Rhodoligotrophos defluvii: one gene and its partner. The protein of the gene in region 1 interacts with the protein of each later gene in a pairwise test. Links are inferred from orthologs where the notes say so. Each region holds a gene or a part of one and is shown on either strand. Other genes may lie near its edges.

The links.
Region 2: the proteins of minC (region 1) and E4P09_RS02805 interact in binary tests that used the Escherichia coli proteins (3 or more experiments, as listed by UniProt). The link is inferred for Rhodoligotrophos defluvii from one-to-one orthologs.

What each region holds. Positions count from the first base shown.
Region 1 is NZ_SZZM01000004.1:317,960-333,978, forward strand. The notes cover bases 7,593-10,423. They hold minC (septum site-determining protein MinC), read right to left. Parts: upstream 9,457-10,423; coding sequence 8,728-9,456; downstream 7,593-8,727. Other genes in these bases: minE (cell division topological specificity factor MinE), read right to left, coding at 7,627-7,896; minD (septum site-determining protein MinD), read right to left, coding at 7,893-8,708; E4P09_RS18655 (NAD(P)/FAD-dependent oxidoreductase), read right to left, coding at 9,536-10,423. Outside these bases: E4P09_RS18595 (ABC transporter ATP-binding protein), read right to left, coding at 1-461; E4P09_RS18600 (ABC transporter permease), read right to left, coding at 542-1,327; E4P09_RS18605 (ABC transporter permease), read right to left, coding at 1,339-2,214; E4P09_RS18610 (ABC transporter substrate-binding protein), read right to left, coding at 2,377-3,417; E4P09_RS18615 (haloacid dehalogenase type II), read right to left, coding at 3,558-4,226; E4P09_RS18620 (Lrp/AsnC family transcriptional regulator), read right to left, coding at 4,364-4,849; E4P09_RS18625 (NAD(P)/FAD-dependent oxidoreductase), read left to right, coding at 5,146-6,426; E4P09_RS18630 (GNAT family N-acetyltransferase), read left to right, coding at 6,423-6,875; E4P09_RS18635 (alpha/beta hydrolase family protein), read right to left, coding at 6,884-7,519; more of E4P09_RS18655, read right to left, coding at 10,424-10,714; E4P09_RS18660 (4'-phosphopantetheinyl transferase family protein), read right to left, coding at 10,832-11,533; E4P09_RS18665 (ABC transporter ATP-binding protein), read right to left, coding at 11,530-12,300; E4P09_RS18670 (ABC transporter permease), read right to left, coding at 12,297-13,442; E4P09_RS18675 (efflux RND transporter periplasmic adaptor subunit), read right to left, coding at 13,439-14,674; E4P09_RS18680 (type I polyketide synthase), read right to left, coding at 14,678-16,019. UniProt on the Escherichia coli protein: Cell division inhibitor that blocks the formation of polar Z ring septums. Rapidly oscillates between the poles of the cell to destabilize FtsZ filaments that have formed before they mature into polar Z rings. Prevents FtsZ polymerization.
Region 2 is NZ_SZZM01000001.1:581,715-591,627, reverse strand. Bases 6,966-9,821 are described here. They hold E4P09_RS02805 (EutN/CcmL family microcompartment protein), read left to right. Parts: upstream 6,966-8,183; coding sequence 8,184-8,459; downstream 8,460-9,821. Other genes in these bases: E4P09_RS02790 (SDR family NAD(P)-dependent oxidoreductase), read left to right, coding at 9,442-9,821; E4P09_RS02795 (microcompartment protein), read left to right, coding at 8,802-9,437; E4P09_RS02800 (BMC domain-containing protein), read left to right, coding at 8,485-8,766; E4P09_RS02810 (hypothetical protein), read left to right, coding at 7,762-8,187; E4P09_RS02815 (BMC domain-containing protein), read left to right, coding at 7,157-7,756. Also shown: E4P09_RS02850 (ABC transporter permease), read left to right, coding at 1-260; E4P09_RS02845 (ABC transporter permease), read left to right, coding at 263-1,084; 3-oxoacyl-ACP reductase FabG, read left to right, coding at 1,103-1,882; AraC-like transcriptional regulator QhpR, read right to left, coding at 1,914-2,966; E4P09_RS02830 (phosphotransferase enzyme family protein), read left to right, coding at 3,222-4,220; E4P09_RS02825 (class-III pyridoxal-phosphate-dependent aminotransferase), read left to right, coding at 4,239-5,531; more of E4P09_RS02820, read left to right, coding at 5,528-6,965; more of E4P09_RS02790, read left to right, coding at 9,822-9,913. UniProt on the Escherichia coli protein: Probably forms vertices in the bacterial microcompartment (BMC) dedicated to ethanolamine degradation. It may be involved in transporting positively charged molecules into and out of the BMC.

The DNA of each region.
Region 1 (16,019 bases):
ATGGCCCGCGCCAAGGCGACGCGCTGCTTCTGGCCGCCCGAAAGCTTGCTGACGGGGCGGTCGCCATAGCCGCTCAGCTCCACCGTCGCCAAGGCGCGGTTCACTTTCGCCGCGCACTCCGCCGCCGAAACCTTGCGTGCGCGTAAGGGAAAGGCGATGTTCTCCGCCACCGTCAGATGCGGGAAGAGCGCATAGTTCTGGAACACCACGCCGATGTCCCGCTTCTGCGGCGGCAACAGCGTTACGTCCGCATCGCCGAAGAACACATGTCCCGAGGTTGGCCGGATGAAGCCGCCGACGATCTGCAGCAGCGTCGTCTTGCCCGAGCCGGACGGGCCCAATATCGACACGAACTCGCCCGCGGCAATGTCGAGGGATACGTCCCGCAAGGCGTAGAATTGGTGGTAGGCCTTGGACAGGTTCTGCACCCGGGCCGGAACAAAGCGGGATATCGCTCGCATATGCGCTACCAAAGTTTGGAGTTGGCCTTATCAGGAGCCTGAACCTTGCCTCGCTCCTGCAACGACTGGGACGACCAGCTTCACTGCATTTGTGATTTCCTGCCCCGCATCCCAAACAGGATGACGAGCGAGAACGAGATGGCGATCAGCACCGAGCTGATGGCGGCAATGGTCGGGTCGATCTCGTTTCTCAGGCTCATGAACATGCGTCGTGGCAGGGTCTGGTTCTCCCCGCCGGCGATGAAGATCGACACCACCGTTTCATCCAGCGCTCCGATGAAGGCGAACAGCGCGCCCGTGATGATCGACGGCTTGATCTGCGGCAGGGTCACCTTCATGAACGCCTCGAAACGGTTCACCCCGAGGCTGCGCGCCACGTCTTCCTGGCTCATGTCGAAGGACCGCAGCCCGGCCAGCACCGCAATGAACACATAGGGCAGGTTCATCATGGTATAGGCGCACACCAGCCCTGTTTTGGTGGCGACGAGACCCACCTGCGCATAGACCATGTAGATGCCGGCGGCGAGAATGATGACCGGCACCATCACCGGCGTGAGCAGCCACAGCTGCAGCAGCCGCACCAGCTTGGACGACGAGACGTTTGCCGCATAAGCGGCCGCCGTTCCGATCGGCACGGCAAACACCGTGGCCAAAGTGGCCAGCAGCACGCTCGTGCGGGTCGCGTCCATCCAGTCGCGATCGCCGAAATAGGCCTCATACCAGCGCAGCGAGAAACTCGGCGGCGGAAAGGTGAGAAAGCGCGACCCCGAGAAGGACATGATCACCACGATCACGATCGGCAGGATCAGGAAAGCGAGGATCGCGACCGTCGTTGTCCAGAGCAGGGGGCGAGACCAGGTCTGCATGCCGGCAGTCCCTAGCGCATGCCGACGATCTTCTCGACCGGCAGGATGCGATCCACCAGCCAGAAGATCACGAACACGATGAGCAGCAGGATCATCGCGACGGCACTCGCCGCGCCGAACTGCAGGTAGAGCTCGATATTGCGCTGAACGAGCGAGGATACCAGGATGGTCTTGCCGCCGCCCAGCAGTTCCGGCGTGAGGTAGAAGCCGAGAGAAAGAATGAAGACCAGCACGCTGCCGGCGAACATGCCGGGAAGGGAGAGCGGCAGCAGAACCCGCCTGAACACGTACCAGGGGCTGCCCCCCAGGCTCGAGCCGGCCTGCAGCAGGTCCTGCGGTATTTTGCTGATGGCGGCATAGAGCGGGAACACCATGAAGGGCAGCATCACGTGCACCATGCCGATCAGGACGGCAAAGGTATTGTGCGACAGCGACAGCGGGGCATCGATGATGCCTGCACTCATCAGCAGACTGTTGACGATGCCGCGGCGCTGCAGCACCACCAGCCAAGCATAGGTCCGCACCAGCACGCTCGTCCAGAACGGCAGCATCACCAGCGCGAGGATCAGCGTCGACCAGCCGCGGGGCGCGATGGCCGCCGCATAGGCCAGCGGAAAGCCCAGCAGGATGCACAGCACGGTAACCGCGACGCTGATCTCGAGCGTGTCGTAATAGGTCCGCCAATAGATCGGCTCGTCGAAAATGCGGGCGTAATGTTCAAGGGTGAGGTGCCCGCCTTCTTGAAACGACTGGATCGCGAGAATGAGCAGCGGCACGCCGAGAAAGAGAACCACAAGCATCACCGCGGGCATGAACAGCATCAGGTAGATGCGCTGTTCCTTCCTTTCTTCCCGGGCAATGGCCTGCTCGATCGGAAGATCTGACATGCTGACAGTTCTTCCTGCCTCATGCGGCGTCGCGAGCGTGTAATTCTGCTGCTGCACAATGTCCCCTAATTGTCTGCTTGCACGGCCGAGGTGCATTATCGCGGCATCGGCAGCACCCGTCCACCTTGCGGGGCCGAGCGCTGCCGGGGGAGCGTGCCGGTTTTACTTCTGCATGAATTCGAGCCAGCGCTTCTCCGCATTCGCCCCGGCTTCCGATGCCCACCACGCCGCATTCAGCGGCACTTGGACCTTAAGGTTCTCCGGCGCTGTCGTCAGCCGCGCCAGTCGCTTCGGCTCCACATGCTGCGCGAACGCCGTGTTGAGCGGGCCGGTCAGGTAGTCGGTTGCCCAGCCTGCCTGTCCTTTGGGATCGAGCAGCGCGTTGATGAATTTCATCGCCGCATCCTTGTGCTGCGTCCCTTTCAGCACGGCCAGGCACGTATATTCCATGATCGCCTGGTTCCGGGTGAATTTGGCAGCCGCGCCCTCTTGTATGGCCGTATCCGCGCGGCCGTCCCACAGGGGCAGCATGTCCACTTCCCCGTCGAACAGCAGCTGCGTGGTTTCGGCGCCGGAGGTCCACCACACATTGATATGCGGCTTGATTTCCTCGAGCTTCTTGTACGCTCGGTCCACATCCAGCGGATAAAGGTCCTCAGGCGCGACGCCGTCTGCCAGCAAAGCAATCTCCAGCGTCGGGCGCGCATAGTTGCGCAGGGCCCGCCGGCCAGGGAACTTCTCCACATCCCAGAAATCGGCCCAGGTCTTCGGACCGTTATCGCCGTAGGTGTCGGTGTTATAGGCCAAAACGGTCGCATAGGCCGAGAGCCCCACCGAGTATTCATCCTTGAACTGCTCGGGCACCGAGGCGGCGTTCGGAATTTCCGAATAGTCCAGCGGCTCGAGCAGGCCTTCCTGCTGGCCGCGCGCGCAATATCCGGCGGAGAAGTCGACCACGTCCCAGGTCGGCTTGCCCGACAGCACCTGCGCCTTGAGAACGGGGTAGCGGTCGGCATTGGGATCGGGAACGACCCGGATGCCCAGCTTCTGCTCGGCTGGTCCGATCAGGGTCTTCTTCATCACGTCCAGAATGTTGCCGCCGTCGGTCGCGTAAGTCACCGTTTCCTGGGCGACCGCTGGAGAAAACAATGCGGCGGCAAGCACAAGGCTCAGCCCCATCACACGCGAAAAAGCAGGTTTCATCGGCTCGATCCCCTCTGTTCTGTGGCGTTTTTCGGTGAATAGTGCCCTGGGGCGACATGCCTGAACCAATGAAAATTGCTGTGGACTCTATAACACCGCCTCATGGCCGGCCCGGAAGCGGGCGCGTCTGCTTTACTTACTCACAACCCCACGAGCGCCGGCAGGCCGCCGATATCGGAAATGATGTCGGTTGCGTATTCGGGCGCGATCGGCTCGAACCCGCGTGCAACGTGAACGCGGCGGCCGAACTTGAGATCGCGGGCCGATTGCAGGTCGTACCGGTAGCTGGCCGAGACGTGCATGATCTCGGAGGGATCGCAGCTCAGCTTGTCCAGCATGTACTCGAATGCGCGGAACCGCGGCTTGTAGGCGCCGGCGTCTTCCGCCGTGAACACCGCGTGGAATGGCGCGCCCAGCTTCTCCACGTTCTGGTGGATTTGAGCATTGGAGGCGTTGGACAGGATAACCAGAGGGAATGCTCTGCCGACGCGTCCCAGAGGCTCGGGCACGTCGTCCCAAGGTCCCCAGCTGGGCACGGTCTCATAGATCTTCGTCGCGTCCTCGGGCCGATAGTCGATCTTCCAAAGCCTGCAAGTCCGCTCGAGCGCAGAGGCAATCACCTCCGCATAAGGCTTCCAGGCGCCCATCACCTCGTCCAGCCGATAGGCTGCGAAATCGCGCGAGAACGCGGGGCTCTGTTCATGCGGAATGCGCCCTTTGCTGACCATGTCGGCCATGTCGCCCATGCGGAATCGCGTGAGCGTGCCATAGCAGTCAAAGGTTATGTATTTGGGGCGAAACACGCTCATGGGAGTTCCTCGCACTGTTGATGAGGGAAAGGGTCAACCATCGGGTATGCACGTTATATTCGGTGGCTAAGGCCCAATTTCGTGCCGAATATGGCCGCCCGAACAGCAGGAAACGCTGGCCCGGGCGTCTTTGCCGCTCAATCGGCCTCGCCGAATAGAGCGTTGATCGGATAGTAGCTCTTCACGACAGGTGACTTGATCACCACGTAGCTGAAGTATTTCTCAATGCCGAGGTTGCGCTGCAGAAGGCCCTCGATCGTCTCCTGGTAATGCGCAATGCCGCGGGTGACGAATTTCAGGAGATAATCGTAGCCGCCACTGACCAGGTGGCATTCCATGATCTCGTCGAGACTGCGCGCGGCCGCCTCGAACCGCGCGAAATCACCCTGCTTGTGATCCGACAAGGTGACCTCGGTGAACACCAGGACCACGTCCCCCAGCTTCGCCATGTTGATCGCCGCGCCGTAGCCGGAGATATAGCCCGCTTTCTCCAGTCGCCGCACCCGCATCAGGCATGGGCTGGGCGACAGCCCCACGATGCCGGCAAGCTCGACATTGGTCATTCGGCCATTCTTCTGCAGTTCGCAAAGGATCTTCAGATCGATCCGGTCAAGTTTCGCCAGCCGCAATGTCAGAAGCCCTTCTCGGGCTCTCCCCGAAGGAAGAGCGACGCCCCGTTCCGGAACGAATCCACCGCAGCCCGGCGCCATATTCCAATTCCCAGAGCGGCAGGTCACATAACCCGCCGTAGCGGATAGCCCGGCTGAACCGCAAACTGTTTCGGCTTGGATCGGCAATACGCAATTCTGTGCTCGAGCTGACCCGACAAACATATTGAATATTCGATCCATCCGGTCATCTGATAGGGCCAACGGATGCGATCCGCGCGACGCGGCTGCTGTCAACCAGGATTCTCTACATGAAGACCGTCCCCTATTGGCTGGATACCCGGCCCGATTTCCGCTCCGCTTGCGTGGAGCCGCTGCCGGACAAGGCCGACGTCGTGGTGATTGGCGGCGGATTCACCGGCCTGTCCTGCGCACTGGCAACAGCCAAACGCGGCGCCGGCGTGGTGCTCCTGGAAGCCGATGTGGTGGCGGCCGCTGCGTCCGGTCGCAATGGCGGACAGTGCAACACCGGCTTCGCGCATGATTACCGGCAGGCGCGCGACCTGCTCGGGCCGGACAAGGCGCGCGAGATTTTCCAGTCCTATAATGCGGCTGTCGATACGGTGGAGCGCATCGTGCGCGAGGAGGGCATCGATTGCGCGTTTCGGCGTGTGGGCAAGCTGAAGCTCGCGGTCTCTCCGGCCGCTTTCGATGATTTCCGGCGGTCGGTCGATCTCATCAACCGCGAAGCCGACCCCGAGGTCTACGCCGTGGCCAAGGCCGATCTGCACACCGAGGTCGGCTCCGACCGGTTTCACGGCGGGATCATCTATCCCCGAAGCGCCATGCTCCATGTCGGGAAGTTCGGGGTCGGGCTCGCGGAAGCCGCTGCGCGAGCGGGTGCCCGCCTGTATGAACACACACCCGTCGTCCAACTCGAGCGCATCGCGGGCAGCCGCTATCGCGTGACCACACCACGCGGCAGCATGGAAGCCGGACAGGTGGTGATCGCCACGGGCATTTCCCGGCAAGGGCCGTTCTTCTATTTCCGCCGCCGCATCGTGCCGGTGGGCAGCTTCGTGATCGCAACCGAACCCCTGGATCAGTCCACCGTCGATCGTCTCATTCCCAAGCATCGGACCGTGGCGGTCGCCCGCAACCTAGGCAATTACTACCGCATCTCGCCGGATAACCGGCTGATCTTCGGCGGCCGCGCCCAGTTTGCGGTTTCAAGTCCGCGGGTCGATCTGCGGAGCGGCCGGATTCTCGCTGGGCAGATGCGCGAGATCTACCCCAAGCTGCGCGACGTGCGGCTCGACTACTGCTGGGGCGGCATGATCGAGGTGACCCGCGACCGCTTCGCGAGAGCGGGAGAATACAAGGGCATGTATTATTCGCTTGGCTATAGCGGCAGCGGTGTCCAGGCAGCCACCCACATGGGCACGATCCTGGCCCGAATGCTCGAAGGCGATGCCTCGGCCAACCCATACCGCGATCTGAGCTGGCCGCCTATCCCCGGGCATTTTGGTCCGCCCTGGTTCCTGCCCTTCGTCGGTGCCTATTACAAAGTGAAGGACAGGCTGGCCGCGTGATACCCGATCCGCCTCCGCAGGAATGGCACAAGGATGGCTATTGCCTCAGCACCGACCGCCGCCGGTTGGACCTCGCGATCATTCTGAAATTCCTGGCCGAGGACTCCTACTGGGGGCAAGGCATGACGCTGCCGCTTCTGGAGCGTGCCCTGCAAGGCTCCCTCCCCATGGGCATCTATGCGCGCGACGGCTCCATGGCGGGGTTCGGGCGTGTCGTTACGGATTATGCGGTGTTCGCCTATCTTCGCGACGTCTTCGTTCTCCCGGATCACCGCGGCAAGGGCCTCGCCACCTGGCTGGCCGTCGCCATTCGCGACCATCCGGCGCTCGCGACCGTCAGCACCTGGCTGCTCGCCACCAAGGATGCGCAGACGGTTTACCAGCGGGCAGGCTACCAGCCGGTGCCACATCCGGAATACTACATGATCATCCGCAAGCCACTGGCATAGATGCGAAATCACGGCGCAGCGATGCGCTCGACCCAAGCCCTCACCGCTCGCGCCATCGTCCTCATGTGGTCGGCTGCGGAATAGCCGGAGATGCTTCTGCGCGGCCTCAAGTCGTGGTCGCCATCCTCGAGCCATAGCAGCTCGATCCGGTTCGACAGCTTATAGGCGCCAACCTCCTCATACGTGCCGAATTCATCGCGCGTGCCCTGGACGATCAGGGCAGGGGTCTCGAGGGCCAGGAGATGGGCGGTCCGCAACTGTGCTGGTTTTCCGGGCGGGTGAAAGGGATAGCCGAGGCAGAGCAGGCCCGCGATTTTCCCCTGGCCATAGAGCTCGTCGGCCACCATGGACGCGACGCGGCCGCCCATCGATTTCCCGCCGATGATCAAGGGGCCCGGCGCGCCGAGCGCCTCGGCGGCGGCAACATATTCGGGCATCAGGCTCTCAGCGCGTGGCGGCGGCTTTCGCTGCCCCTGGCGGCGCGCGGCCATATAGCCGAACTCGAACCGCGCCACCCGCAAGCCTTCATCCGCCAGCGCCTTGGCGACGGCAGTCATCGAGGCCGAGTCCATCGGCGCTCCTGCCCCATGTGCAAGGAGCAGCGTCGCTGCGCCATGTACAGGACCGTCGAGCAGAAATCTCACGAGAACAACCGCCTGAACCGCCCCGAAGCACCCGCCAAAATGGACAAGCGCCGCACGCCCCCGGCTGCCCGGCTGCCGCGGCGGTGCCGCCTCTCATCATTCGCCACCTAGAGGGCGACCACAGCCATCGCGGCTGCATTGGGGATCTGGATATCGATTTCCAGCGTCGATACCTTTTCTCCACGGTCCATGGTCACCTGCACATTGTCATGGTCGACCTGGACGTGCTTGGTGATCACGGCCATGATCTCCTTGTGCAGCACGGCAATCAGGTCGGGCTGGTCTCTGTTGCTGCGTTCGTAAGCGAGCAGCAGCTGCAGGCGCTCGCGGGCCACGGGCGCGCTGTCACGGCGCTTGAAGAGGTTCCACAGGTTCATGCTGCCCTCCTTCCCAGGAGACGGCCGAGGAAGCCCTTCTTCTCCAGCGGCAGGACGAGCGGCAGGTCCTCGCCTTCAAGCCGTCTTGCAGCATCGAGATAGGCGCATGCGGCCGGATTGTTTGGCTCGCTGAGGGTCACCGGCGAGCCGATATTGGAGGCCCGGAGCACCCCTTGGCTTTCCGGAACGATCCCCAAGAGGGGCGTGGACAGGATCTCGACGATATCCTCTATTCGGAGCATTTCGCCCCGCGTCGCCCGCCCGGCGTCATAGCGCGTGACGAGGACGTGCTTGCCGACGCTCTCTCCGCGCTCGGCCTTCAAGGTCTTGGCGTCCAGCAGGCCGATGATGCGGTCGGAATCCCGCACGGAGCTCACTTCCGGGTTCGTCACGATCACTGCCTCGTCGGCGAAGCGCATCGCCAGCTGGGCGCCGCGCTCTATGCCCGCCGGGCTGTCGCAGAAGACGTAGTCGAACACTTCGCGCAGGCTGCCGATCACATCGGCGACGCCCTCCTCGGTGAGCGCGTCCTTGTCGCGTGTTTGCGAGGCGGGGAGCAGGAACAGTGTGTCCACCCGTTTGTCGCGGATCAGCGCCTGAGAGAGCTTCGCCACGCCCTGGATGACGTTGACGAGATCGAACACCACCCGCCGCTCGGCGCCCATGACCAGGTCGAGATTGCGCAGACCGATGTCGAAGTCGATGAGGGCAACTCTCTTCCCGTTCTGCGCCAGGGCCGCGCCGAGTGCGGCAGTGGAGGTGGTCTTGCCGACGCCTCCCTTGCCGGATGTGACTACAACGACTTTGCCCATATCCGTGCCTCCAATCTTGTTACGTGAGCGGGGCGACCCAAATCACGCCGTTCTCGAGAAAGGCTTGTACCGGTCTGCCGCGCGAGGATGAATCCATGTCTTCCGCCGTGCGGTACCAGCCGTCCACCGCCAGAAGCTCGGCTTCATTCTTCAGGCAGAAGATGCGCGCCTCCGCATTTCCCGTCGCACCGGCGAAGGCGCATCCCCGCAGCGCGCCATAGACGTGAATGGATCCCCCTGCGATGATCTCGGATCCGGAGCTGACCGAGCCGAGGATGATCACATCCCCATGAGGATGAAACACCGATTGCCCCGATCGGACGGGTGACTTGATGAGCAGGGAACGCGCATCTTGGCGTTCTTCCGGTCTGGCAGGCGAGGCAGCCTTTCCGTTCTGCGCGGGCTGCACGTCCAGCCCGCCGAGGCTCGCTTCCTTCGCCCCGGTGAGCAGCGGAGGCAGGTCGGGCCCCAGGCCATCCAGGCCGTAGGCCTCGATCGCATAGATCCGGATCCCGCGCTCCGCGAGTTCAGAGATCAGACCTTCGATCTCGCTGACATTCGCCGGCTTCAGGACGTTCAGATCGAGCACCACCGGGCGGCGGGTAAAGAAGCCCGGAGAGTTCTCGGTCCAGCGATCCAGCCCTCGCAGCCACTCCGTCAGAGGAGGCTCTGGCGTGAGTGCGAAGGCGACGAACGAGCGCGCTCGAAAGCGTATGGATTTCTTCTGGACGGGCGTGGCGCAATTCACAGAGGCGAATCCTTACTGACTGGTTAAAGCTAGGCTCGCCTTGGTTAATTAAAGGTAAACTAGCCGCGGAGTGCAGGTCTCAGTAGACGTGCTCCTCGATCCGCCGGTTCTCGGCAATCCGTTCGAACGCGAACGGGGTGAGATCGATCGAGCGACAATCGCCGTAGGTAATCAGCTCGCTGACGCCTGCTCCGGCTGCAGGCGAGTGCATCATGCCGTGGCCGCTGAATCCGGTGGCGAGGATGAGGTTCGTCACCTCGGGGTGGCGCCCGATGACGGCACTGTGGTCGAAAGTGTTGTACTCGTACAGGCCCGCCCACGCCCGCAACAGTCTAAGCTGCTCGAAACCGGGCACGCGGTGGGCGAGCGCCGGCCAGATGAGTTCGTCGAATAGATCGTAGTCCACATCGAGCCCGAAATCGTCCGGCGCGTTGTCGCGCGGAGGCGTGATCCCGCAGATATAGAGATGGCCCTCGGGCCGGACGACGGTGCCGCTCGTGTCGAAGATGAACGGACAGCTCGCAATCTCGGCCGGGGTCTCGAACACGAAGATGCAGCGCTTTCTGGGCACCACGGGCAGGTCGATGCCTGCCATCCGCGCGATGCCGCCGCTCCAGGCGCCGGCTGCATTCACGACGATCCCGGTCGCGAGCCGGCCTCCACTGGCCAGTTGAACCGCGCCGATATGGCCCGGAGCCGCCATGTCCAGCCCGACAACCGTATCCGCGATGTATTCCACGCCTTGCGCCCGCGCCTTCCGCCTGAACGCCTGCAGCAGGGCAGGGCCGTCGAACCAGCCTTCCTTTTCCGGACCATATGAGCCTATGCCGAGATCCTCCGTATTCAGCCAGGGGTAGCGCTGGCCGAGTTCTGCCGGGCTGAGCAGTTCGGCATCGAAGCCGCACGCTTTCTGCACCGCGTTCCGGCTCTCGAAGATGGCGACATCTTCTTTTCCGCCCAGGATCAGGTATCCGGGCTCTCTCAGGCCGATATCCGCCTCATAGCCGTCCACGCTGAGGCGCTCCTTGACCTGGCGCAGAAACGCGATGCTGTAGGCGGACATCTCGATATTGGGTCTTGTTCCGAACTGCTGCCGGATCGCGCTTGTGGACAGCGACGACGACGAGGCCGTGTAATAGGGATCGCGCTCCACCACAGCCACCTTGCCGCCGAAATCCGCATTGGCGGACAGGAAATACGCGACCGCGCTGCCAATGACCCCCCCACCGACAATCACGACGTCATAGGCTGGCTGCATGGTGAATTCCACGTCACAGGACTGAAGGCCAAGCATCCGATCCATTGCCTGGCGAGGATGCATCGCCTCAGACATACGGAGTGCGGAATGAAGTGTCCAGCCGGTACTCTGGGCGGGTCAGAGAAGGGGAACGAACCAGCCGGGCCGGTGCAGCGACACGCGAATGTCCGGGTTCTCGCACACCAGCGCGGCAATGTGATCCAACGAAGGTTGGTATTCGTGCCATGCGAGCCGCGCGCAGCCCTGGGGGCCGGAGACCTGCAGCGTGCGGTCCGCACAGGGGCTGCAATCGATCTGATCCAGGGCGTCCACGAGGCCGGTGCCGAGCATTTTCAGGAAGGCCTCCTTCCGGGTCCAGGCACGGAAGAATGCCAGCAGCCTCTCGTTTCCCGCCGACGCGTCGATGAGTGCCCGCTCCCTGGTGCTGAAACAGCGCCCGATCATGCTGTCGAGATCAGCAACGTCCCGCACCCGCTCGACATCGATGCCGACCGACCCCGCTCGGGAAAGGGCGAGAACGACATGGCCGCCCGAATGCGACACGCTGAAGCTCAGCTGGGGCATGTCCGGCAATACCGGCTTTCCCCCATCGGTCGTGTGCAGATGAATGTCTCCCGGAGCCCGATCGAGATATCGCCCGAGAAGCTGTCTCAGCATGGCGCGGCCGATGACGAACCGCGCCCGATCCTCGGCCCGGCGAAAGCGCTCGGCTCTCGCCTGCTCGTCATCGGTCAGCAAGCCGAGCAGCGGCTCAACACCAATGCAAGTGGTCTCGAACTGCCAGAGATGCGCGTCGCGCCCGTCCAGCCTCGAGGTCATCGGAGGCTTCTCAATGGCGGTTGCGGCGGCAGAGGGATGTCGCGCGCATACCCACCGCGGGGATAGATCCAGGCATCGATCCGTCCGTCGCTCATCTCGACCACCCGATCGAACAGGTCGATCCAGCGCGGGTCGTGGGTGATGACGCAGACCGCCACGCCGCGGTGGTCGGCAAGCTCCCGGAACTGTCGCATGACGTGACGGCCGAGATGGCCGTCCAGCGCGGCGGTCGGCTCGTCCGCAAGAAGCAGGACGGGGTCGTTGGCAAGCGCGCGGGCGATGGAGACCCGCTGCTGCTCGCCGCCGGAGAGCTGCGAGGGGTAGTTGTCGCATCGGTGGCCAATCCCGAGCTGATCGAGCAGCTCCACGGCCTCGCGCCGGGAGTTGCGCGAGCGCGCGCTGATCTCTAGGGCCACCTGCACGTTTTCCGCCGCCGTCAGAAAGGGAATGAGATTGGCCTTCTGGAAGACATAGCCGAAATGCGAGCGGCGAAACTCCCGCAACGTGTTGGGCTTTGTCCCGGGATCAGCGATCACCTGGCCGGCGAACAGAACCTCGCCGCGCGTGGGCGGCTCCAGAAGCCCCGCGATCATCAGGAACGTCGTCTTGCCCGAGCCGCTCGGCCCCATGATGCCCGTAAGCTCGCCCGCGCGCAGATCGAGGCTGAGGTCCGCCAATGCAATGACTTCCTGGTCCCCGCTCTTGTAAATCTTCTGCGCGCCGCGAACCTCGATCACCGTCTCGCCGGGCTGAAAGCTCGTCGTCATGACAGCACCTCCTGCGCCCTCACCACGAGCGCGCGGCGGATGGCGAACCAGCTGGCAACCAGTGTGATGGCCAGGAGCACGGCGCCGATGCCGGCAAGGTCGGGCACCTCGAGGAGCACGGTTCTCGGAAAGTGCGGATATACGGTGACCGACAGCGCGATGGCCAGAGCAAAGCCGGCGCCGGCGATGATCATCGCCTGCTGAACGATCATTCCAACGATCGTTCGGTCTCTGGCGCCGATCAGTTTCAGCAGCGCGATATGCGGAATTTTTTCCAGCGTCATGGTGTAGATGGTGAGGGCCACCACGCTGCCGGACACGAGCAGCGTCATCGCCGTGAAGGCCAGGATTTGGACCCGCAGCCGCCACAGCCGCCCGTCCAGCAGCAGCGACTGCTGGTCCGCCCGGGTGAGCACCGAGACGTCACCCCACCGCTCGATCCGCTCCTTTATGGATTCCGGGTCGATGCCGGGGCGAGCCTCCACGATGACCGCACCGATGCTGCCGGCCTGGCTGTAGCCGGTGCGGTTCAAGGCGGATGCGACGCGGTTCAGCAAAATCGCCTCGCTCGGCAGCACCCGGTTGATGGCTTGCGCATCCGGTATGGTGACGAAAAACATGCCGTCGCCCGCCATGTCCACCTGGCCGACCGAAATGCCGACCACGGTGTAGTCGTCGCGGCCAAGGCGAATCACATCGCCCATCTGCAGGCCGGTGGACTGGTCGGCGATGGCCTCGTAGCGGCTGGAGTAGAAATACCGGCCGGCGATCAGCGGAATCCAGCTACCGGTGTCCTTGGGGAAATCGATGCCGGTGACGGCAAGCCGCAGGGGCTTCCCGTTGAACGAATATTGCTGATTGTACTGGATGAACCGGCGCACGGACTTGACCCCCGGAACCCCTTCCACGCGGCGATCCAGCGTTGCCGAGACGGCCGATGTCTCCGCGAAAGGACCGCCGCGGCCGCCTTCCACCACCCACAGGTCGGCGCCGATATCGTTGATGATCAGGAGCGCCTCATAGACGATGCCGCGATAGAGGCCGATCATGCCCATGGTGGCGCCGAGCAGCATGCCGACGCCGAGCGCCGTCAGGATGAAGCGCACAGGGCTGAACCGCAGGTCTTTCGCCGCAAGGTTCACTGCGTCTTCCTGCTCGGTGAAACAGGCTCGTAAGGATACCGGCCTTCGGGATCGAGCACGGCATCGCCTTCACTGAGGCCGTGGGTGATCTGCACGTCCGTTCCGCTGAGATAGCCGAGCGTGACCGGCGTCCAGACGGCGCGCCCGTCTCGGTCGACCCACACCCCGGCGCGGTTGTCCCGCCGCGTGATGTAATTTTGCGGGACGGCGATGGCTGTCGTGGTCGATGCGCCGAGGACGGTGACATGGGTGCGCTGGCCCATGGCCCAATTCCGGGGCAGTTCCTTCAGGGTTATATCGACGGTGAACTCCCGGGTCTCTTGGTCGACTTGGCGGCTGAGGCGCAACACCTTGCCCTCGAAAGTGCGGCCTGGCTCCGACGCGAAGGTCACCCGGGCATCCTGACCAGGCTTTATGCCGCCCATGGCGGATTCGTCGAAGCGCGCGGAAACGATGATCGTGGCCGGGTCGACGATCTGCATCAGCGCGGCGCCGGGCATCAGCAGGTCGCCCACATTGCGCTCCCGAAACACGACGACCCCGTTTAGGGGCGAGCGGATGGTGGCTTCCGCCAGCCGTGCCTCCAGCACCTTCACATTGGCGGCGGCCGCAGCGGCCTCCGCCTGCGCTCGCTGCACGCTGGTCCCGGCCCGGACCAGATCCGCCTCGGCCTCCTTGTAGGCCGCCTCGACCACGGAAAATTCCGCTTCCGACACCGTTTTGGATTTCAGCAGCGGCAGCCGCCGGTCGTAGTCGCGTTTCGCCTTGTCGAAGGAGATGCTCGCCCGGTCCCGCGTGCTCTCCGCCTCCGCCACCGCCCGCAGCGTCGATTCCGCCGTGGCCTTGGCCGCCGCCAGCTCGTTCTCGAGATCGGTGGATTCGAGCGTCGCCAGCACCTGGCCTGTGGTGACCCTGTCGTTGCGGTCGGCATTGATCGCCGTGAGAAAGCCTTGAATCCGGGCGGTGATCGTCACCCGGTTGATCGCATCGAGAAGCCCGGGGCCGGTCATCTCCAGGCCCATCATGCGCTGATGCACCACATGGGCATCAACCGAGGTTGGAACGAGGTACCAGCCGGCGAGCAGCCCTGTCCCGGAGCAGGCCACCAGCAGCATGGCTGCGACGCGGAAGAACCCCTTCGGCAGGCGTTCCCTGTATGAACGCGGCTCGATGCGCGCCCGCCCGCTGAGCCTGTCCTGCGCCGGGCGGAAGTGTTCTGGTGGTTTCAGCACCGCTCAGCTCGTCTCGCTCGTTGCGACGATCGGCCCAATCGCATCTCCTTCCAGGCCCATTCGATCGAGGATCTCGGCAAAGATCGCGGAGGCTTCGGCCTGCGTGAAGGATAGCCGGTCATAGCCGAAACGATAGCTCAGTCCATCCGCGCCTTGGAAGCTTCTGATGTCCACCTCGTACATCGTGTGGGAGCGGATGTGCGCCGGTCCCACATTCGAGACCTTCACGATGCCGAAGTCGATCTCGCCCGTGCCGCCAAGCCGTTGCAGCGGCGAACTGGAGGCGCCCTTTGCCCACCGCTCCACCGTCTGCATGCCGGCATTGTACCGGGCCATATAGGAGCCGCCGGCGATGATCTCGTCGCCAAGCGTGCCACCCAGCATGCCCAGGAACGACATGTGCTCGAGCGAGCGATCGAGCTGTGTCCTCATCTCGGCGGCCAGCTGATCCGTCGAGGGTGTGGTGCGCACGGCGGCCCGCACCAGGGCAAGATCCGCCGCGAAGCCGACGAAGTTTGCCATCCGCCGGTCCGTGCGCATCGCAATGGGCACCGACATCATGATCTCGTCTACGCCACCCTTCCTGGCCAAGACCTGGGCGGCGGCCGCGATCAGCAAGCTGCTTTCGGTGATGCCAGCGGCACGCACGCGATCCTGCAGCCGCTGCTGGCCAAACGGCGTGGTCACGGCGACGAGCTCGCCGGCCTCGCCGCTGCGGATGTGATCCACATTGGCGGGGAGCCCTCGCGCCGTGCGGCCCAGATGGGGCAAAGGCGGCATCGGCGCCGCATAGAGCTGGCGCAGATAGGCTTCCGCGGCTCGCCGGCCTTCCGGCATGGAGGCCGGATCATAGAGCGGTATCGCTGCTTCCGTACCCAGCTCGACGGGCGGCAGGACCATGCCCACGAACGCCGCGATCATCTCCTCGACGATGAGGCCGAGCGACCAGCCGTCCACCACCGTATGATGGGCCGCGATATGGATGATGTCGCTATCCCGCCGGCGCAAGACCATCAGCTGAAACAGCGGGTCTCGGAACGGATCGATGATCCTCTCGCCGAGGGCGTAAAGGCGCGCATCGAGTGCCGCCTCATCCGCATCGCTGAGATCCTCGACCACGATCGGAATGCGCGGTGCCGTATCGATTAACGCTCGGAAGCGGTCGCCATCGACTTCGAAGCGGGTTCTCAGAGACTCATGGCGCCCGACGACCGTGTCGTAAGCACGGCCGAGGCGCGCTATGTCGATTCGCGGCCGCACGCGAATGGCTCGCCCGAGACACCAGAATGAAGCATATGACGTGCTGATGTCGGGCTTGAGCAGTGTGCGCAGCAGCCACGCCTGT
Region 2 (9,913 bases), on another replicon or contig:
ACCTGCCGCTGGCCATGCCGGGTATCGTCATCGGCTTTCTCTTGACCTTCGTGCTGGCGGTCGGCGCCATCGCCGAAGCCAAGGTCCTGGGCGGGCAGCGCATCATCCCGATCGCGCATGACATCGAGATCGCCTTCACCTATGCGCAGAACTGGCCGCTGGGCGCCGCGCTCTCCGTGCTTCTGATGCTGGTCGTGGGCACCTTCGTGCTGATCGTGCTGCGCCGCTTCGATCTCGATTCCATATTGGGCCGGAGGTGAACGTGGAGAGCACCGGCGATCGCATGCGGCGGGCCCTTCTCTGGGCATGGGCGCTCGCCGTCATCGTCTTCATGTACCTGCCGACGGTCAGCCTCCTGCTCGCCTCGAGCACCGACAGCCGCTACTTCATGTTTCCCATCCAGAGATGGGGCTTCGGCTGGTGGCAGAAGACATTCGCGTCGCTGGAGGTGCACCAGCTGTTCGAGACGTCGCTGCTCATCGCGCTTTGCGTGACGGTCATCGCCGTCGTCATCGCGCTGTTCGGCGCGTTGGCCTTTGCGCGCTACGAGTGGAAGGGCCGCTCGCTTTATCAGAAGATCGTGCTTTTGCCGATCTTCTTTCCGCAGACCGTGCTCGGCCTGGCCTTGCTCCTGTGGTTCAACGCGCTGGGCTTCACCATGTCCTGGCAGACGGCGGTCTTTGCGCATCTGGTGTGGATCATACCCGTCTGCACGCTGGTGATTTCGATCCAGGTCTATTCGTTCGACCCGGCATTGGAAGAGGCGGCGTTCGATCTGGGCGCGACGCGGTGGCAGGTGTTCCGCGAGGTGACCCTGCCGGTGCTGTTCCCCGGCATATTTTCCGGCGCCCTGTTTGCCTTCCTGCTCTCCTGGGGCAATTTCCCCCTCTCGCTCTACACGACCGGCGCGGACACGACCCTGCCGGAATATCTCTACGCCAAGATGATCGCCGGCTACACGCCCGGCGTGCCTGTGCTGGGAACGGTATCGACCCTCGGCGCCGCGCTGCTGATGCTGTGCGGATACCTCGTCATCGTCGTCCTGCGCCGCCGCGGGACCGCCGAGCCCGACAACGACCAATAATGCGGAGGAATCGTGATGCTGGCAGAATCGATCAGAGGCAAATCAGTCATCGTAACGGGGGCGAGCAAGGGCATCGGCAAGGGCATTGCCCGCGTCTTCGCCAAGCACGGCGCGAAGGTTTTGGTGGTTGGTCGGGATCTGGCATCTGCAGAAGCGGCGGCGCGCGAACTCGTCGGCATGGGCCATACCGCGAGCGCCTTTTCCGCCGACGTGACCAAGCTCGACGACATGGAGGCAATGGCGAAGGCCGCTGTGGACCGCTATGGCGGCGTCGACGTGCTATGCGCCAATGCCGGCATGTTTCCCCAGGTCAAGATCGAGGAGATGAGCCCCGAGGCCTGGGACGAGGTCCAGGCGACGAACCTCAAGGGCACCTTCCTTTCGGTGAAGGCCTGCGTGCCGTATCTGAAGAAGAGTGGTGAGGGACGCATCGTCATCACCTCTTCGATCACCGGTCCGGTCACGGGATTCCCCGGCTGGAGCCACTATGGCGCGACCAAGGCCGGTCAGCTGGGCTTCATGCGCACCGCCTGCATGGAGCTGGCGAAATACGGCATCACCATCAACGCCGTCATGCCCGGCAATATCGTGACGGAAGGCCTGGAAGGCCTGGGGCCGGATTACATGAAGGGCATGGCGGCGTCCGTGCCTCTCGGCCATCTCGGCGAGGTCGAGGATATCGGCCATGCGGCGCTGTTCTTCGCCAGCCGCGAGGCCCGCTATATCACCGGCCAGACCATCATTGTCGATGGCGGCCAGATCCTGCCGGAATCCCCCGACGCGCTGTCGCAAATGTAGCGCGCCGCATCGGCATTCGACCGCCCGGGCTTCAGTGCTTGCGCTTGCGATAGGCGCTCGGACTGATCCCGGTCCAGCGGGTGAAGGCGCGCGTGAAGGCCGACAGCTCGGAATAGCCGAGCAGCAGCGCAATCTCGGTCAGCGGCAGCTGGCGCTGGTCGAGATAGGTCCGCGCCATGGTCTGCCGCGTCAGTTCGACCGCGTCCTTGTAGGTCATGCCCTGCTCGTTCAGGTCGCGCTGAATGCTGGCCGGGGTAACGCGCAGCTCGTGCGCGATCTGGTCGAGGCTCGGATAGCCATTGGGCAGATTGACCCGCACCGCAGTCTTCACCCGGTCGACGAGCCCTTGATCGCCTGCGCGACGCGAGCCCAGCGATTCCAGGCAAGTCTCCATCATGCTCATCAGCTGCAGGTCCCGCCCGGGCATGGCCCGGTCCAGCAGCTCCGGGCGAAACAGCAGCGCATTGGTCTGCTGGCTGAAATAGACCGGCGCATCGAATGCGGCTTCGTGCTCCTTCCAGAGCTCCGGCCGCGGGTGTTCGAAATGAACTTCCACCGGCGCCCATTTTGGCCCGCCACAGTCGCGGATCACGTTGGCGAACATGCCGAGCGACAGTTCGGCATCCTGTCGGCGCTCGACGATCTCCGAGGAATAGATCTGGTATTCCAGATGCATCAGGCCGTCGGGGCCCTGGGTCAGCCGCATCCATGACGATTCCTGATGGTGGTGGAACAGCCGCACCATGGTGTCGAGCGCCGCTCCCAGCGTCGGGGCGGAAATCGCCGCATAGCCCCACATGCCGAGATCGCGCGGCTGGAACTGCTGGCCGAACCAGAGGCCGAAATTGCCGGCGCGGGTCTGTTTGGCGGCCTCCTCGAACAGCCGGCAATAGGAAGCGAGCTTCACCTTCAAGGTGGGGGCGCCGGCCATATCTGGCGCAATACCGGAATTGCCGAAGATCGAATCCACGTCCCCGCGATGGGCTTCGATGAAGTCGACGATACCGGTCGCTGCCGCCGCAAGCACGATGGGCGCACTGTGCCGCGGATCCGGGGAAGTTCGTTCCAGCAGAGCGGATGTCATTGCGAACGTCCAGCCTAAGCAGTGGATACGACAAAATGATTGCACGGTCAGCCCATGGGCTCAAGCAGGAACGAACCACTGGTCCGGTTGGGCAGGTGTCTTTATGAATCCGGCCGCATCGGGCATCACAGCTGTCAAGATCGCCGCCTCAAGGGTCAAGCTACGGCGCGGACGGCAGTCTAGCGTGCCGCATCGAGGAAGGCGTGCCCGAAGATCGGCGGCGGCAGAATGCTTCATCCGGGAGATAGAACAAGCATGAGCAACGCACTCACCACGGAAGGGCTGCGAGAGGCGATCGATGAACTGGCCGCCGCTGCCCTGCCGCGTTGGGGGATCGAGGGCGCCGACCTCACATTGATCAATCACTCCGAGAACTGGACCTATCGGGTGACGCCGCCGGACGCCGCACGGCCGGTCATTCTGCGCGTTCATCGCGATGCCTACCACACCACCGACGGCATCCGCAGCGAACTCGCCTGGATGCGCGCCCTGCAGAGCGAGGCCGGGGTCAAGACGCCTCAGGCCATCACGGCGAGCGACGGCGCCGACATCCAGTGGGTGGAGCATCCGGCCGGCGGGATTGCCCGCAACTGCGTGCTGTTCGAGTTCATCGATGGCGCGGAGCCCTCCCATGACAATCTTGCGCCCTCGTTCCGGCAACTCGGCGAGGTGACGGCGCGCTGCCACAATCACAGCCAGACATGGCAGCGGCCGCCCTATTTCGAGCGACTGTGCTGGGATTTCGAGCATTCCTTCGGGGCACGCGCCAATTGGGGCCGCTGGCAGGACGGTCCCGACTGCACGCCGGACCGCGAGAGGCTGCTGCAGCGCGCCGTGGACCTGATGCAGCGGCGGCTCGAGCGCTTCGGCAAGGGCCGCGAGCGCTATGGCCTGATCCACGCGGATTTCCGGCTCGCCAATCTGCTCGTCCACAACGGCGACGTGCGCGTCATAGATTTCGACGATTGCGGCTTGGGTTGGTTCCTCTACGACGCCGCGACCGCGGTCAGCTTCTTCGAGGATCGGGCCGATGTGCCGGAGCTGATGGAGGCATGGAAGGACGGCTACCGCCGCTGCCGCACGCTACCGAAAGAAGACGAAGACGAGTTGTGGACCTTCATATTGATGCGCCGGATGACGCTGTTCGCCTGGATGGGATCGCACAGCGAGACCGAGCTCGCCCGGACCGAGGGCCCCGGCTACAGCACTGGGACCTGCGAGCTCGCCGAACGCTATCTCAGCCAGTATTCATGAGTGGAGCCGAAGCCGACCATGGCCGATCAGACCCTCCAGAGCCCGGAAAAGCGCGAGTTCCTCGCCAAGTCGAAGACGTTCTGGAACCCGGGCAAGACCCAGGCCTGGCAGGATATGGGCGTCGATCTCGTCATCGACCGGCGCGAAGGATACCTTCTGTGGGACATGGACGGCAGGCGGCTGATCGACCTCCATCTCAACGGCGGCACCTACAATATCGGCCACCGGCATCCCGAACTGATCGAGGTTCTCAATCGGGGCACGCAGCGCTTCGACATGGGCAACCACCATTTCCCCTCCCAGGCACGCACGGCGCTGGCCGAGAGATTGGCTGAGATCTGCGGGGGCGACCTGCGTTACACCATGTATGCGTCAGGCGGTGCCGAGGCGATCGACATCGCGCTGAAAACCGCGCGCCACGCCACGCAGCGGCGCAAGATCGTCTCCATCATCAACGCCTATCACGGACATACCGGTCTTGCGGTTGCCGCGGGTGCCGACCGGTTCAAGAAGATCTTCCTCTCCGACCAGCCGGAAGACTTCGTCCATGTGCCGTTCAACGATCTCACCGCCATGGAAGACGCGCTGAAGGGCAAGGACGTTGCGGCGCTCATCATGGAGACCATCCCGGCCACCTATGGCTTTCCGATCCCGCTGCCCGGCTATCTCCAGGAGGTGAAGGCGCTCTGCGAGCGCTACGGCGCGCTTTACATCGCCGATGAGGTGCAGACCGGTCTCATGCGATGCGGCGAGATGTGGGGCTATCAGCGCTACGGGATCACGCCGGACATGATCGTCACCGGCAAGGGCATATCGGGTGGCATGTACCCGATCGCCTGCGTCGTGGTGCGCGAGAAATACGCGGGATGGCTCACCCAGGACGGCTTCGCGCACATGTCGACCATGGGGGGCGCCGAACTCGGCTGCCTCGTTGCCATGAAGACGCTGGAAATCCTGCAGCGCCCGACCGTCAGACCCATGGTCAACTACATCTCGGAAACCTTCCGCAACGGCCTCCACGAAATCATGAAGCTCTACCCGGACTTCTTTGTGGGGATCCGCCAGTGCGGCGTCGTCATGGGGTTGGAGTTCGACTTCCCCGAAGGTGCCAAGCCGGTGATGAAGCATCTCTACGAGAACGGCGTCTGGGCAATCTTCTCGACGCTCGACCCCCGTGTCCTTCAATTCAAGCCTGGCGTGTTGATGACCGCTGATCTTTGCGAAGAGGTGCTCGAACGCGTCGATCGCAGTGTCGGCCTTGCCCACGCCGAATGCCTCGGCCGCGGGCGCAGCAGGAACCGCGCAGCATGACCGCGATCGTCGAAGAGATCCTTGCCGGCGACAAACGCGCGAGCGGCGCGGCCGACCTCATGCTGCAGACCGCGGAATGGGCGGCTGCCGCTTTCGCCCGCTTCGATCGCTCGCGTGTGGACAGCATTGCGCGGGCCGCGGCGGATGTGGCCTATGCGCATGCCGGCGAGCTTGCGGAGGCGGCGGTCAGGGAGACGGGATTTGGCGTCGTCGAACACAAGACGCTGAAGAACGAGCTCACCTCGCGCGGACTTTACGAGCTTTATGCGAAACACGATTTCTGCTCGCCCCGAATCCTGGCCGATCAGAAGATGGTCGAGCTGCCGCGTCCGGCGGGCATCGTCTTTGCGCTGACGCCATCCACCAATCCCGTCTGCACCGTCTATTACAAGGTGCTGATGGCGCTGGTCACCCGCAACGCCATCGTCGTCTCGCCGCATCCGATGGCGAAAGCCTGCTCGACTCGCGCTGCGAAACTCATGGCCGAGGCGGCCGAAGCGGCCGGCGCGCCCGCCGGCATCATCCAGGTGATCGACCAGCCCAGCCTGCCGCTGATCGAGCATATAATGAAGTCGCCGCGTATCGGGGTGATCCTGGCCACCGGCGGCACGCCGATGGTGCGCGCCGCCTATAGTTCGGGCAATCCCGCGATCGGTGTCGGGCCGGGCAACGCGCCCGCGCTGGTCGACGACACTGCCGACCCGGCGGAAGCGGCCAAACGTATCGTTGCCTCGAAGAGCTTCGACAATTCGATCCTCTGCACCAATGAGAGCGTCGTCATTGCTGTCGAGCAAATCGCCGACCGTCTGCTGCAGGGCATGAAATCGGCGGGCGCCCATGTGGCGAAGCCCGAAGAGGTGGCGGCGCTGCGCGAATTGCTGTTCGGCCGCGGCAGCTTCAATGTCGGGGTGCTGGGCAAGTCGGCTGTCGAGATCGGCGCCATGATCGGCTTGCGCCTGCCGGGCAACACCAAGATCATCCTCGCTGAGATCGATCGCGTCGGCATGGACGAGCCGCTTTCGAAGGAGAAACTCTGCCCGGTGCTCGGCTTTCTCAGCGTTCCCCATGCGCAGGCCGGCATCGCCCAGGCGCGCTCGCTCATTCGTCTGTCCGGCGCGGGCCATTCCGCCGCGATCCATAGCCGGAACAGCGCGACGATCCTCGCCTATGGCGCAGCCGTGAAGGCGCTGCGCGTGGTCGTCAACGCACCGTGCAGCCAGGGTGCCGCCGGCTATGGCACTCATCTCGCGCCCGCCTTCACCATCGGCACCGGCTATTTCGGCTCGTCGTCGATCGGGGAGAATGTCGGGCCGCAACACCTGATCAACTGGACCCGCATCGCCTATAGCGATGATCCCAGGGAGGCCTTCGGCGATTTCACGCAGCTCGACGCCTGGGCGGGCGGGCCGGCCCTGGCGCTTGGCCGCGAGGCGCCGATTTCGCTCGGGCGCCTGCAGGAGGGCAGCGAACAGGTACGCAACGCTGTCTCTCGCGACGCCGTTCCGGCGCAGCCATCCGGCGCGGGGGCCATGAATGACATCTCCATCCTCCGCGAGGAGATCCGCCGCATGGTCCTCGAAGAACTCCGCGACGCCCTGCGGTCATGAGAAAGACAGCCTGACATCATGGCCGAGCTCCGCTCCTTCATCTTCATCGACCAGCTTCAGCCGCAGACGCTGTGCTACATGGCGAGCGGCATGCGCGGCCGCTTGCCGCGCACCAGTATGGCGGCGCAGATCATCGAGGTTGCCCCGGGTCTCGACATCGAGGCGCTCACCGATGTGGCGCTGAAATACGCCGATGTCAGTGGCGGCATGCTGGTGGTCGAGCGCCAGTACGGCTATCTCGAATTCCATTCGCGCTCGACGGCGGCGGTGAAATCGGCCGCGAATGCTGTTCTCGACATGCTCGACGAGAGATCCGGCCGGGCCATCGCCCCCCAGATCCTGGCATCGAAGATCGTCACGCGGATCGATCACGGCCATGCCTTTCTCATCAACCGCAACAAGTCGGGATCGATGGTCCTGCCGGGAGAGTCGCTTTTCGTGCTGGAGATGCAGCCCGCCTCCTACGCGGTGCTCGCGACCAACGAGGCCGAGAAGACCGCCGATATCAAGGTGATCGACTATCGCATGTTCGGGGCGACCGGACGGGTCTACCTGTCCGGTGCGGAATCCGACGTGCGCATGGGCGCCGAGGCCGCGCTCGCGGCGCTGAAGGGTTGACGGACATGCTCGACAAAGACGCCATCCGCAGCCTCATCCGCGAGGTGATTTCGGAGGAAGTGAAGCACCTGAGGCAGGGTCGCTTGCCCGCCCTACCCGCGCCTCGATCGGTGCGGATTTCCAGCGATGCCGATCTCGCCAGCTTCGCCCGCGAGGTGCTGAGGCTTGCGACCGACCCCGAGATACGTGCCGCGATCGAGGCCGGGCGGTATCCGTTCCGCCTTGCGGCAGACCCCTCGGCCACCACGGCTCCGGCCGTTTCCGCCGGCCAAAGCCATCGCATCGACGTCGGGATCGTGACGGAAGCGGTGATCGGCAGGCTGCCGGCCGAGGTCAAGCGTCTGCAACTTGGACCGGGCGTCAGCATCACGCCCCTGGGCCGCGACAAGGCGAAGTCGCGCAACATCAGCGTTGAGAGGACCAGGCAATGATACGGGGTCGGGTCGTGGGCCGCTACTGGGCCACAAAGCGCATCGAGCACATCCCGTCCGGAGCCTTTCTCGAGGTGGAAAGCGCCGGCGGCGGGCTCATCGTCGCATTCGACGTCCTCGGCTGCGGTGAGGGCGAGGAGGTCCTGATCGTCACCGGCTCGACTGCCGCCTCATGGCTGGGCGGCGGCAAGATCCCCATCGACGCGCTGATCATCGGCTCCCTCGACGAGATGCCGAAATCGCAATCCCAACCGAAATCCAAATCCAAGTAACTCTGGACGCACCAAGGAGACACCCATGTCGAATGCAATCGGAATGATCGAGACCAAAGGTTTCGTCGCGGCCCTCGCCGCGGCTGACGCCATGGTGAAGGCGGCCAACGTGACCGTCGTCGGCCGCGAGCAGGTCGGCGACGGCCTCGTCGCCGTCATCATCAATGGCGATGTCGGTGCGGTGAAGGCTGCCGCCGAGGCGGGTGCGGAGGCTGCGTCCAGCGTCGGCACGCTGGTCTCGGTGCATGTCATTCCACGCCCTCATCCCGATCTCGGCAAGCATTTCACAACCGCGACCGGCGCATGACGCGAGGCTAGTCGAGATTTGCGCTGGAAGCCAGGATGACCCAACTTCGCGTCTACCTGCTGGTCAAGGACCTCGGTCGCCAGTTTGCGGCCTATATGTCGACGCCGACACGGGCGCGCGGCTATCCGCCCATGCAAGGCGAGCACTCGCTGATCATCGAGGTGGCGCCGGCCCTGGCCATTCACCGCATCTGCGACCTCGCCCTCAAGCAGATGCCCGACATGGAGCCGGGCCTGCTCTATACCGAGCGCCAATACGGCATCCTCGAACTGCATTCGCCCGACCTTGCCCAGCTCGAGCAGGCCGGCAAGGCCATTCTCGATGGCATAGGCTGCAAGGCCGAGGACCAGCTGAAGCCCCGCACGCTCTATGCCGATATCCTCGACGACGTGTCGGATCAGCATGCGATCATCCTCAATAGGACGCGCGAGGCATCGATGCTGCTGCCCGGAAAATCGCTGCTGGTCTATGAGCTCGAGCCGGCGCTCTTTGCGACCGTCGCCGCCAACGAAGCGGAGCGGGCAGCACCTGGGATCACGCTGGTCGATGTCCAGATGATCGGCGCCAGCGGACGGCTGTTTCTCGCCGGCACGCACGAGGAGTGCGAGCGTGCCCGCGACCGCATCGACAAGGTGCTGGGCAGTGTCATCGGCCGGACCAGAAAGGATTGAAGGCATGATCCTGAAAGACCGGGTAGCCATCGTGACCGGTGCCGGATCCGGCATCGGTCGAGGCAGCGCCGAAATTCTCGGGCGCGAGGGTGCAGCGGTGGTGGTTGCCGACCGCGACGGCGAAAAGGCGGCTGAAACCGCGCGCGAACTGGAGCGGGCGGGCGCTCGGTCCCTGGCAGTCGTCACCGACGTGTCGGACGACCGCCAGCTCGAAGCGCTGGTGGCCCGCTGCATGGAAACCTTCGCGCGGATAGACATTCTGCACTCGCATGTCGGGATCCAGGTGGAAGGCTCGCTCGAACAGGCCGATACGGAGGGCATGGACAGATCCTGGCGGCTGAACGTGCGCCAGCATTTCCGGCTGGCGCAGCTGGCGGTCCCCCACATGAAGGCGCAAGGCGGCGGCTCGATCATCATAACGGCGTCGAATTCGGGCGTGCTGTATGACCGCGAGATGATCGCCTATGCGACCACGA